Regions from separate parts of the Janthinobacterium sp. BJB304 genome, predicted to be linked through region 1. Evidence: predicted binding sites of a transcription regulator. Region 1 holds the regulator's gene; each other region holds the start of a gene.
What was found. The regulator LexA, encoded in region 1, represses DNA repair genes until DNA is damaged. The targets are predictions, from matches to a motif close to ACTGTATNNNNATACAGT.
Positions count from the first base shown of each region.

Region 2: the regulator LexA is predicted to act here: its motif matches at 1,320-1,337, upstream of imuA (translesion DNA synthesis-associated protein ImuA).
Region 3: the regulator LexA is predicted to act here: its motif matches at 1,471-1,488, upstream of CSQ95_RS19680 (DNA topoisomerase IV subunit B).
Region 4: the regulator LexA is predicted to act here: its motif matches at 1,490-1,507, upstream of dinB (DNA polymerase IV).

Region 1 is NZ_PDZN01000011.1:84,240-87,327, reverse strand. It holds gene priB (primosomal replication protein N) at 1-236, opposite strand, end outside; gene rpsF (30S ribosomal protein S6) at 257-646, opposite strand; gene CSQ95_RS29140 (hypothetical protein) at 689-889, opposite strand; gene lexA (transcriptional repressor LexA) at 922-1,557, shown strand; gene CSQ95_RS14805 (cystathionine gamma-synthase family protein) at 1,761-3,002, opposite strand; gene purF (amidophosphoribosyltransferase) at 3,046-3,088, opposite strand, start outside.
Region 2 is NZ_PDZN01000020.1:54,028-57,115, reverse strand. It holds gene CSQ95_RS21950 (DNA polymerase Y family protein) at 1-615, opposite strand, end outside; gene imuA (translesion DNA synthesis-associated protein ImuA) at 542-1,291, opposite strand; gene CSQ95_RS29290 (hypothetical protein) at 1,702-2,367, shown strand; gene CSQ95_RS29285 (hypothetical protein) at 2,405-2,623, shown strand; gene CSQ95_RS21935 (lactate permease) at 2,788-3,088, opposite strand, start outside.
Region 3 is NZ_PDZN01000017.1:9,285-12,372, reverse strand. It holds gene kdpA (potassium-transporting ATPase subunit KdpA) at 1-1,015, opposite strand, end outside; gene kdpF (K(+)-transporting ATPase subunit F) at 1,015-1,104, opposite strand; gene CSQ95_RS19680 (DNA topoisomerase IV subunit B) at 1,568-3,088, shown strand, end outside.
Region 4 is NZ_PDZN01000025.1:1,421-4,508, reverse strand. It holds gene CSQ95_RS24130 (recombination-associated protein RdgC) at 1-177, opposite strand, end outside; gene dinB (DNA polymerase IV) at 295-1,449, opposite strand; gene CSQ95_RS24120 (S9 family peptidase) at 1,612-3,088, shown strand, end outside.

The sequences.
Region 1 (3,088 bases):
TTCCTGGCCAGGAAACCCGTGAACTGATACACCCCGCCCAAGCTTGCCTGATTGAACCGGCCTGAAATTTCGCCAGCGGCTAGCGCGGCAACATCAAACTCGGTCAAACGGGCAATCCCTGCTTCCATCTGCTGCGAACTGTGTTGCAATACTGCATTCACAATCGGTAGCCCTGCCGGGGTATAGCGCAATATTTCGCGCTCGGCAATGATGGCGGTGACTTGTAGCTGGTTCAGCGCACGATCCTGGTCAAAAATTAAGCTGCTGCTGCGGCTGGAGCGGCTGCTGGTGCTTCGGTGCGGTGGCTTTTGGCCGCGTCTTCGCGTTGTACCGATTTCATCATCGGCGAAGGAGCTGTTTCAGCTTTCTTCATTTTAACGGTCAGGTGACGCAACACGGCATCATTGAATTTGAATGCTGTTTCCAACTCGACCAGGGTCTCGTTGTCGCATTCGATGTTCAGGCAGATGTAGTGTGCTTTAGGCAGCTTTTGGATCGAGTAAGCCATTTGACGGCGGCCCCAATCTTCCACGCGGTGAACCGAACCGCCGCGGGTGGTTACGCTGGCTTTGTAGCGTTCGATCATCGCGGGCACTTGCTCGCTTTGGTCCGGATGGACGATAAAGACTATTTCATAATGACGCATGCAAACTCCTTCAGGTCGGATTGATAATCGCCCACCCCGGCGTCAAGACGGGTGTGGGAAGGTCAGCCGAAGATTATAACCGCCTTTTGCAAACGTTTCAATCATTGCTTGCGCCAGCGCCCGAAAAGCCCGCGCGCCACCGTGCTTTTCGACCGGGAACAAGTATTTCTTGCGAAATTCGCCGAAAACACGGAAATCCCCTTGCATAGTGGGCGATACTGTACAAAAATACAGACTGTTCATATAGACAGCATTTTAGTATGCACCCACCGCTCATGATCAAGCTGACAGCACGACAAGAACAAATCCTGAACCTGATCAAGGACGCGATTGAAAACACGGGCTTCCCTCCCACCCGTGCCGAAATTGCCAATGAACTGGGTTTCAAATCGGCCAATGCGGCGGAGGAGCATTTGCAGGCCCTGGCCCGCAAGGGCGCGATCGAGATTTCGCCCGGCACCTCACGCGGCATCCGCCTGATCGGCGCGGCAGCTGAAGCGCCGCCATCGAAAGTGCCGGCGGCGCTGCTGATGTCGCTGCCCCTGATCGGCAGGGTGGCCGCCGGCTCGCCCATCCTGGCCCAGGAAAACCTGGAAGCGAGCTACAACGTGGACCCGGCCCTGTTCTCGGCCAAGCCCGACTTCCTGCTGAAGGTGCGCGGCTGGTCCATGCGCGACGCCGGCATCATGGATGGCGATTTACTGGCCGTCAAAAAGGTCGACAGCGCCAAGAATGGCCAGATCGTCGTGGCCCGCATCGGCGACGAAGTCACCGTCAAGCGCTACAAGAAGACGGGTTCCGTCATCGAATTGCTGCCGGAAAACCCAGACTTCAAGGTCATCACCGTGTCGCCGGAAGATGAATTCGCCCTGGAAGGCTTAGCAGTCGGCTTGATGCGCAGCTGGCACTGATTGAGCGCGCCCTCATAAACCTACTGAGCAGCCCACTCTCGGGCATCCGTTGCTCGCTGTACCAATGTACAGCTCCGCTACTCAACCCGATATTGGACTTGCTCGCTACGGTTTCTGAAGGCACGAAGACATTACCATTGAACGGCGAAAAACAAAGGGCCGCAACAGCATGACTGTTGCGGCCCTTTCATTTGTCCGGCGACTTATACATCGAGTGCCTGGCGGAAATCCTCTCGCAGATCCACCTCATCCTCGATACCGACGGAGACGCGGATCAGCGATTCGGCGATGCCCATGCTGGCGCGCCGTTCGGCGCCCATCTCGTAGAAGATCGTGTGGGCGACGGGAATGACCAGGGTGCGCGTGTCGCCGAGGTTGCTCGCGGGAATAGCCAGGTTCAAGCGATTGAGGAAATCGAAGCAATCGATGCCATCCTTCAGCTCAAAGCTGAACAAGGAACCGTAGCTGCGGAACAGGTCGCTCGCCAAGGCGTGCTGCGGGTGCGACGCCAGGCCCGGGTAATGCACGGCCGCCACGCGCGGGTCGGCGGCGAGCATGGCGGCCAGCGCCAAAGCGTTCGAGCAGGTGCGGTCCATGCGCAAGGCCATGGTTTCCGCGCCGACGGCGATATGGTGCGCCGCTTCCGGCCCCAGGGACGCGCCGAAGTCGCGCAAGGCCTTGGCGCGGATTTGCGCGATGCCCCACTGCGCGGGCGCCGCCTTCTTGTAATTCTCGAAAATATTCGGATACTGCGTCCAGTCGAACACGCCCGTGTCCGTCAAGCTGCCGCCCAGCGCATTGCCGTGACCGCCGATGGATTTCGTCAAGGCATTGACCACGAGGCCCGCGCCCACGGCTTTCGGGCGGAACAAATACGGCGTCGTCATCGTGTTGTCGACGATGTACAAGATGCCCTTTTCGCGGCACAGGTCACCGATTTTTTTCAGGTCGGCGATCTGCGTGCGCGGATTGGCGATGGTTTCCACGAACACGATGCGCGTGGCAGGCGTGATGGCGGCCGCCACGTTGGCCACCTCGGTGGCGTCGACGAAGGATACGGCGATGCCCTGCCCCGTCACCGTTTGCCACAGGCTGTTGGTATTGCCAAACAAAAAGGCCGACGAGACGACATGGTCGCCCGCGCGCAGCAGCGACTGCACCACGGCGCCGATGGCGCCCATGCCGGTGGCGAAGCACAAGGTCGCCACGCCGTCTTCCATCTTGTTGACCTTGTCTTCCAGCGCGGACACGGTCGGGTTGCCCTGGCGGCCATAGCGGAAACCGGGTTCCTTGCCCTGGAATACGGAAGCGAGCTGGCGCGCATCGGCATAACCAAACGCGACGGAAGTGTGCACGGGCTTGTGCAGCGAACCATGCTCGATGCCCTTGCGGCGGTCGTTATGCAGGATGGTGGTGGTAAAGCCGTAGTTTTTTTTATCGTTCATGATCGCGGAGCAAAAAAAGCCCGGCGCTAGCCGGGCAAGATAATTACGCTTCTGTCGTTGCCAGGTTCAGGTTCAGCTGGGAACGC
Region 2 (3,088 bases), on a different contig from region 1:
CCTCGGCAATTTCCGCACATCGCTCAGCGTACTGGCGCCGATACCATCGAACCAGGTAAGGAATGGCGCGGCGGATGGAACAAGTGAACAGGGTAAGCCGTCAAGGCGGAAAGCTAGAGTTGCAGATTGCAGACACCTTCTACGCGGAGAATGCCGTCCACTCTTTACGTGGGCAAGCAGCCAGGCACCTTCCGCCGTCGGCGCCGCACCCAGCCGCCCGGTAAATCCGAGGCGGCGGATGCTGTCGCGTACCCGCCGACACAATGAAAGTGGACCGCCAAACAACGCAAGACTCGCACCGACATCAAGCAACAAGCTGAAATCATCAGTAAATGCAACCTCGGGCGTGAACTGCAACATGGCCATGGCAATGGAATCAAGCGCACGCGATTCCTTTTCTATATCTCGATCCAAGATGATCGTACCAGGTGAAATGGTTGCCACGCCACCAGACCGCATGCCGACTCGCACGCCGGCATCGACCGCTTCTGTCGAAGCGACCACCACTTTCCCACCATCCACAACCACATACGAGCCTGCATCAGACCAAGACGGGCGGAGCGTTTCGAGCGGTAACAGCGGCAGGTATAAAGTTAACAGCAGGGGCGTTTTCATGATGCACGGGGTGACGGCCAGTAGGCATATCAACAAGCGGAATAAATAGGGTTTTATCGGAGACAGGACCACGTCGCTTTAAGACTTCAACGTGGACACCACCCATCGCTGGTCGAACTCCCAGCCGAAGAGACGCGGGCGAAGCTTCACTCGCGCACGCCATAGGACGAATCAGCCAGAACAAGGTTTCCGCGCCCTGGGCCGCCAAATTCAAGCGACGCAATGAATCGGAACGGATATGGTTCTGCCAAAACACGACAGCACCGCAACTACCATTTTTAAGTATTTGTTCCGTCGTCCAAAGAGCGTCCCCGGTACTGGGGGCCCGAACCCATAGCAATCGACCGACATCAATGCCCCATATCTTGAATGCAAGCGAATGCGGGATATAAGGAGGCTGGACCAACACAATTCTTTGCTTATCCGACAACTTGGCAAGCAATGGCTTAAGCAGCTGCAACTCTCCGATACCCGATTGCTGAACCAGCAACTCGATAAGCGACGAACGAGGCCAGCCAGCACCAGGCAATTCTCCATCCAGCAACGCATATCCGGACGAACAGCTGACATCGTGTGACACTGCCAGTTCACTTGCCCGCCAGACGTGTGAAATCACCAGAGGATCAGTGACCTCCACAGAGAATTCAGAGCAAACTTGAGAGCAGAGCAAAGCCATGAGAGAGCACAATCGTTATCAACATAATACTGTATATATATACAGTGTATGCGTGATTGTTTGATTGTGCAAGAGGCAGCTTCAGCTGAAACGGGGAAGCGGGGAGGGGAGGTGCAGCGGAACGGAAAGATAGGTCAAGGAATGGCCGCCACCTTCACAGGGTCTCCACGTCGAGGCCGAGGTCACGGCCAAGCACACATTTCTTCTCTCCGGTATCAGTGCGAAGGCACAGATCGAATACCGTAGTAGCTGTTGACGCCTCTAACATGGGAACCGCACCAAATAATCTACTTTCCAAATATCTGTCAGCAGCCGCGTCAGCCTTATCACAACAGTGCGTCACAATAATCTTGCTAAATTGAAAACCCACTAGTAGCATGAATGACACAACAACAATTATCGGAGTCGACATGAAATCGATTATTAAGTTTTCTATTTTCGCAACTTCAATTGCCCTGTCAAACGTTGCTAACGCAGGGGTCGAGTGTTTCACCCGCATTTCAGCTCAGCTAACGACGAAAGACAACCATTGCGTAAAACATTGCAGTACGTGGGCTGAACGAGTTCCACCACAAACGATTCAGCTTGAAATGCCGGACTCATTCAAACAAAAATCGGCGTTCTTCAAGAATCCACAAGTAGCATGCTCTGGCGGAACGTGTGGTTTTGGATCGTTCCCCCCCATCGGCGTTACATCTCCAACCAATATTTCCTATACATTTAGACATCACAGTCGCCCGGCGATAGTCACAATATCAGCAGAAGTGTGCATCTTGAACGATGCTGTTCCCCCTGTTCCTCCTGTTCCAAATCCTCCAAGTGGGCCAAGCAAGCCAACTCCGCTAATACCAACGCCGCCTTCAGTTCCCGTACCTCCGCAAAAAGAACACGTTACCCGCGAAGCCGGTCCCATGGATGCAAATGACTGCGCACGTATGAAAAACAACTGGATGGTCAATGCGAGACAGTACTGCAGTCCATACAACGTGAACATTATTGCCACCAATCTTACCTGTGCCACCGATGCAGATCGACTAGGCCGCTCTGTATCTGGTGTGTTTTTGTGCGTAAAATAGTAAACATCATTCGCGATAAATTTCCAGGGAATAAGTGATGAGTTCCAAGACAACTATCGAAAACGTTGGCAACATGAATGAAGCCTTTATCGAATTTGCCGGGCAATATGACACGATCTGCGCCGAGTGCAACCAGCGCTGTTGTTCGCCCTGTACTGCCAACGGCGATATAACCAAATGTGCTTACACCAAGTTTGAGAACTGCTCGGTATGCGGCCATGCCTCATCAGTTCATTTTGCAGGGCCTCATGAATAAACAAAGCAACGATTGCAAAAAAGACTTGGGACAAGCGTACGTGGCCTCACACTGATTCGAAGCACTGTGAGGCCATCATTTCGTAACGCCACGTTCAATCCAAGACGTCTCATGCAAGACGCTTTCGCTCAAGTTGCTTCGCTGCCCATTACGTCCTGATTCCTTCACGTCGCCTTCGCTGGCCATTCATCGAGGCACAGTTCGAACGCCGCGATCCGCGCATCAATCATGCTGTCGATACGGCGCTCACGCACTTGCTGTTCGGCGCCGAACAGATCGAGCCGGTCTATTAGGTAGACCGCCAGCGCCGCCACGATCGCTGTCAGCGAGCCGACGACAATCGCAGTGGCGCCCGCAGCCAGCGGCCCCAGCACAATCAGATACTTGCCGACGACTTCTTCCAGCATAATCCCGCCCGCCACCACCAGTGCGCCCGTCATCAGCTTGGAGGCCGCATGCATTGCG
Region 3 (3,088 bases), on a different contig from region 1:
TGGCTTGCTGCTCGGCGCTCATCACGCCGGCCGTCATGACGACAAAGATCAGGGTCATTGCGGCCAGCACGGCCCAACCCTGGCGCATGTCGCCCACCATGCGGCCGAACGTGAAGCACAGGCCGGCGGGAATGATGAAGATGGCCAGCATCTGCAGGAAGTTCGACAGCACGGTCGGGTTTTCGTACGGATGCGAGGAATTGGCATTGAAGAAGCCGCCGCCATTCGTGCCCAGCAGCTTGATCGACTCCTGCGACGCGACGGGGCCCATGGCGATCGCCTGCGTCGTCGCCACTTGCGCTTCCATCACGGGTTTGCCGGCGGCGTCCAGCACGGGCTGGCCGTCGGCCGTCACCTTCGGCGTTTCATACGCCACGTGATCGAGCAGGGTCACTTCCTTATAGGCGGAAAAATTCTGGATCATGCCTTCGCCCATGAAGACGACGGACAGGGCCAGGGACAGCGGCAGCAGGATGTACAGGGTCGAGCGCACCAGGTCGACCCAGAAATTGCCGATCGATTTTCCCGAGCGCGAGGCGAAGCCGCGCACCAGCGCGAAGATCACGGCGATGCCGGTGGCCGCCGAAAAGAAATTCTGGCACGCCATGCCCAGCATCTGCGTCAGATAGCTCATGGTCTGTTCGCCGCCATAGCCCTGCCAGTTGGTATTGGCGACGAAGCTGACGGTGGTATTGAACGAGGAATCGGGGCTAACGGCGCCCAGGCCCTGGGGATTCAAGGGCAGGAAACCCTGCAGGCGCTGCAGGCCGTAGACGAAGACGGCGCCCACGGTATTGAAGACGATCAGGGCGATGGCATAGCTTTTCCAGCCCATGGCCTTGTCGGCGGGAAGGCCGGACCAGCGGTACAGCAGGTTTTCCAGCTTTTGCAGCCAGCCCAGGCCGCGCACGGGGCCATCGCCGGCCACCTTGGCCATGTACAGGCCCAGCGGATAACCGGCGGCCAGCAGCACGGCCAGGAAGGCCACCAATAACAGTATCGATTGCGTCGTCATCACAGTTCCTCCGCCTTCAGCAGCGCCACCAGCAAATACACGAGCAGGCCGGCCGAGACGACGGCGCCCAGCACATAAAACGCGTTCATTTGACGCTCCCTAATTTGTCGCAGGCGACGGCAAAGCCGGCCGCCACGACGAAAAACACGGCAATCAAGCCGAGATATACGAGATCCATTCCCACCCTCATTCAGGTTTGTTTTGATAGTGAGCAGATTAGCCAAAAGGGTCTAAAAAATTCGTAAAGACTGGGAAGGCAGCTGTAAACAAGATGTAAAAAAGGCGGCTTTACCGCATAAAATCCATCACAATTGGCGCAAAACCCCGCGCGCGGCGCACCGTTGTTGCCCTGGAGTAGCGCTATTGCTCGCCGGACAAGATAGAATGCGCGAGCGTCCGCACAAGGACGCCAAGCCTGCCGCACTGCCCTCCCCCAGTGACGCTGGACGGGATATACTGTATATTCATACAGTTATCGCCGCCGCTGTCATTGCGTCCCGCAGTGCCCTGGCCTGGCGTTCCAACCACTGTCTTTACTTAGCTTGAACACGTATGGCCACTAAAAAACCAGCATCCGACTACAGCGAATCATCCATCCGTGTCCTGAAAGGACTGGAACCCGTCAAGCAGCGCCCGGGGATGTACACCCGCACTGAAAATCCGCTGCACATCATTCAGGAAGTGATCGACAATGCCTCCGACGAGGCGCTGGGCGGTCATTGCACGCATATCGCCGTGACGCAGAACACGGATGGCAGCATCACCGTCGAAGACAATGGCCGCGGCATTCCCGTCGGCCTGCACCCGGAAGAAGGCGTGCCGACGGTGGAAATCGTGTTTACGCGGCTGCACGCGGGCGGCAAGTTCGACAAGGGTTCGGGCGGCGCCTACGCGTTCTCGGGCGGCTTGCACGGCGTCGGCGTGTCCGTCACCAATGCGCTGTCGACGCGCCTGGAAATCACCGTCTGGCGCAAGGAAAGCGACGGCAACGGCTTGCACCACATGGTGTTTGCCAACGGCGACGTGATCGAGCCCCTGAGTTCCCGCCCCGCCCCGCGCGACGGCAAGAAATCCGGCACGCGCGTCACGGCCTGGCCCGATGCAAAATACTTTGATTCGCCGAACATCTCGCAAACGGAGCTGCAACGCCTGCTGCGCTCGAAAGCCGTGCTGCTGCCGGGCGTGACCGTCACGCTGACCAACGCGAAGACGGGCGATACGCAGACCTGGCAGTACGCGGAAGGCTTGCGCGGCTACCTGACCGAAACGCTGGCGCAGGTATCAAATGGCGAAACCCTGATTCCCCTGTTCGAAGGCGCGCAATACGCGGGCCCGGACTCGGAAGGCTTTGCCGAAGGCGAAGGCGCGGCCTGGGTCGTGGCGTGGACGGAAGAAGGCGCCATCGTGCGCGAATCGTATGTCAACCTGATTCCCACCTCGAATGGCGGCACGCACGAATCGGGCTTGCGCGACGGCCTGTTCGGCGCCGTGAAAAACTTCGTCGAGATGCACTCGCTGCTGCCCAAAGGCGTGAAACTGCTGCCGGAAGACGTGTTCGCGCGCGCATCGTTCGTGCTGTCGGCCAAGGTGCTGGACCCGCAATTCCAGGGCCAGATCAAGGAGCGCCTGAACTCGCGCGACGCCGTGCGCCTCGTGTCGACCTTCACCAAGCCGCCGCTGGAACTGTGGCTGAACCAGCACGTCGACTACGGCAAGAAGCTGGCCGAGCTCGTGATCAAGCAGGCGCAGTCGCGCCAGCGCTCGCTGCAAAAAGTGGAAAAGAAAAAATCCTCGGGCGTGGCCGTGTTGCCGGGCAAGCTGACCGACTGCGAATCGTCGGACATCACGCGCAATGAACTGTTCCTCGTCGAGGGCGACTCGGCGGGCGGTTCGGCCAAGATGGGCCGCGACAAGGAATTCCAGGCGATCCTGCCCCTGCGCGGCAAGGTGTTGAACTCGTGGGAAACGGACCGCGACCGCCTGTTCGCCAATAACGAGATCCACGACATTGCGGTGGCCATCGGCGTCGATCCGCACAGCGTGGGCGATTCGCCCGACCTGTCGGGCCTGCGC
Region 4 (3,088 bases), on a different contig from region 1:
CTTGTTGACCACGTGGACCAGGCCGCCGTTCGGGCGTGGCGTATCCCAGCCCTGGCGCATCAGATCCATGCTGGTCGCCGGCGTAAATTTGTTCGAGGACAAGGCCTCTTCCAGTTGTTCTGGCGTGTAAGCCCACGGTGCGGGCAGGCGGTAAATCTGAAGATTCTTGAACCACATAGTTTTTGTCTTCCGTTTGTTTCAGTAGTGCCAGGGGAACGCCATTCTACACTTTCGACACGGGAATGCCGTCAAAAACGCGGACTGGCGCGGGTTGTTGATGTATGGGGAATGCCGCTACAGGGCGGGAAACAGCTCCGCCTGGGCTGGCGCCTGCCGCGTCATGACGGCCGGATCGGACAAGGTCGAGATGCGCACGCCCAGCAGGCGGATTTTCTTGTCAAATGGCACGCGCCGCAAGCAATCGCGGCTGGCGCGCAGGATGGCGGCGGCGTCCGCCGTGGCACTGGGCAGGGTGATATCGCGCGTGACCGTGCTGAAATCCTCGAAGCGCAGCTTGATGCCCACCGTGCGCCCCGCCAGCGACTGCTTGTCGAGGTCGCCCGCCACGCGCGTGCACAGGCTTTCCAGCTTTTCCGACAGGGTGGCGCGGTCGCGCACCACCTGCAAGTCGCGCTCGAACGTCGTTTCACGACTGACGGACTTGGTTTCCCGGCTCGTCTGCACGGGCCGCTCGTCGATGCCCAGCGCCGCCTGGCGCAGCCAGCCCGTGTACAGGTCGCCGAACTGCGTGCGCAGCATGGCCATGTCGGCCCGCGCCAGCTCGCCGATGGTAATAATGCCCAGCGCTTCCAGCTTGGCCGTGGCTTTCGGGCCGATGCCATTGATCTTTTTCGCCGGCAAGGGCCAGACCCGCGTTTCCACATCCTCGGGCGACAAAATGGTCAGCCCGTCGGGCTTTTCCAGATCGGAACAGATTTTTGCCAACAATTTGTTCGGCGCCAGGCCGATCGAGCACGACAGGCCCGTCGCCTCGAACACGGCCGCCTTCAGGCGCGCCGCCATGGCCGGCGCCTGCTCGCCATGTTCCGTCAGGTCGACATAGATTTCATCGATGCCCACGTTCTGGATGATGGGGCACAGCTGTGCCACGGCCTGCTTGAAGCGGGCCGAATACTCGCGGTAAGCCTCGAAATCGGCCGGCAGCAGGATGCTGTCGGGCGCCAGTTTCGCCGCCTTCATGATGCCCATGGCGGAAAACACGCCAAACTTGCGCGCCGCATAGGTCGAGGTGGTGACGACGCCCCGCCCCACGTAGTCGCGCATGCGCGCGAATTGCCGCGTGCCGTCTTCCTGCAACAGGGGCTGCTGCAGCCGGCCGCCGCCGATGACGACGGCTTCGCCGCGCAATTCCGGATATTTCAACAGTTCCACGGAGGCAAAGAAGGCATCCATGTCCAGATGGGCTATCCAGCGGCGCGGTTCAGGCAATGTAGGGGCAGATGTGGTCAAGGACACCTCGCGGCGGGATACTGTAGTTATATACAGTATCGCTGGAAATGCCCATGGATGCAAGTTGAAACGCACGCGCTCCGCAGTTGCTTTTCTCAATAGCAAGATTACAATCCTGACACGACTATAAAAGGAGTTGCCTTGTCTACAGCACATCAAGCTTTGCGCCGCCTGGCCGTCTGCTCATCCATCCTGCTGTCCACGCTGGCGCCATCCGCGCTGGCCGCCGATGCCGCCGCCACCGCACCCATCGCCGCCAAGACGGCCTGGCAGGAAACGCGCCACGGCACCGTGGTTACGGACGACTACCGCTGGCTGCAAAAGAAGACCGATCCTGCCGTGATCGACTACCTGAATGCGGAAAACGCCTACACGGCGGCCGTCACGGCGCCGATCCAGCCGCTGGCCGACAAGGTGTATGCGGAGGTCAAGGGCCGCATGCAGGAAGTGGACCTGTCCGTGCCTGCGCGCCAGGGCAACTTTTACTATTACACGCGCGTGGAAGCGGGCAAGCAATATCCAATCCATTGCCGCCGCCCCGTCGGCGCCAGCGGCGCCTACGATGCGCAGGCGTTTGAAGAAATCCTGCTGGACCAGAATCAATTGGCCGAAGGCCACAAATTTTTTGCCGTACGCGCGTTTGCCATCAGCCCGAACGAACAATTGCTGGCCTACACCACCGACACGACGGGTTTCCGCCAGTACGAATTGCATGTCAAGGATTTGAAGACAGGCAAGTTGCTCACAGACAGCATGCCGCGCGTGACGTCCCTGGCCTGGGCGGCGGACAATGCCACCTTGATGCTGGCGCAGGAAGACGCCACCACCAAGCGCTCGGACCGCGTGTTCCGTCTGGCCTTGGGCGGCACGCCGCAACAGGTCTACCACGAGCCGGTGGAACAGTTCGCCATCCACGTGGACCGTACGCATGACAAGCAATTCTTCGTGCTCACCTCGGGCAGCACGGATACGACCGAAGTGCTGCTGCTGCCAACGAGCAAGCCGGAAGGCAGTTTCCAGAGCGTGCTGAAACGCGAAAAAGGCCACCGCTACGTCGTCGAGCACCGCGACGGCCAGCTGTATATTCTGACCAACAAGGATGCGAAGAATTTCCGCGTCGTCAGCGCGCCGGTCACCGCCCCTCAGCCGAAGAATTGGAAACCCGTCGTGCCGCACAACAAGGATGCCGTGATCCAGTCCATCGACGTATTCCAGGGCTACCTGGTGGTGATGGAAAAGGCCCGCGCCCTGAACCGCGCGCGCATCCTTGATTTTGCGCAAAAGAACTGGAAAACCGTGCAGTTCGACGACCCCGTCTACCTGGCCACGGCGGCCGGCACGCCGGAGTTTTCCGCCACACAATTTCGCATGTCTTACCAGTCGCCCGTTACGCCGCCCACCGTCATCGACGTCAGCATGAAGGATGGCAAGCGCACGGTACTGAAACAGCAGGAAATCGTCGGCGGCTTTGACGGCAGCCGCTACACCACGCAGCGCCTGTGGGTGAAGGCGCGCGACGGCGTGCAAGTGCCGCTATGGATCGTCTACAAGAAGGGCGTCAAGCTCGACGGTTCCGCGCCGCTGCTGCTGTACTCGTATGGCTCGTATGGCATCTCGA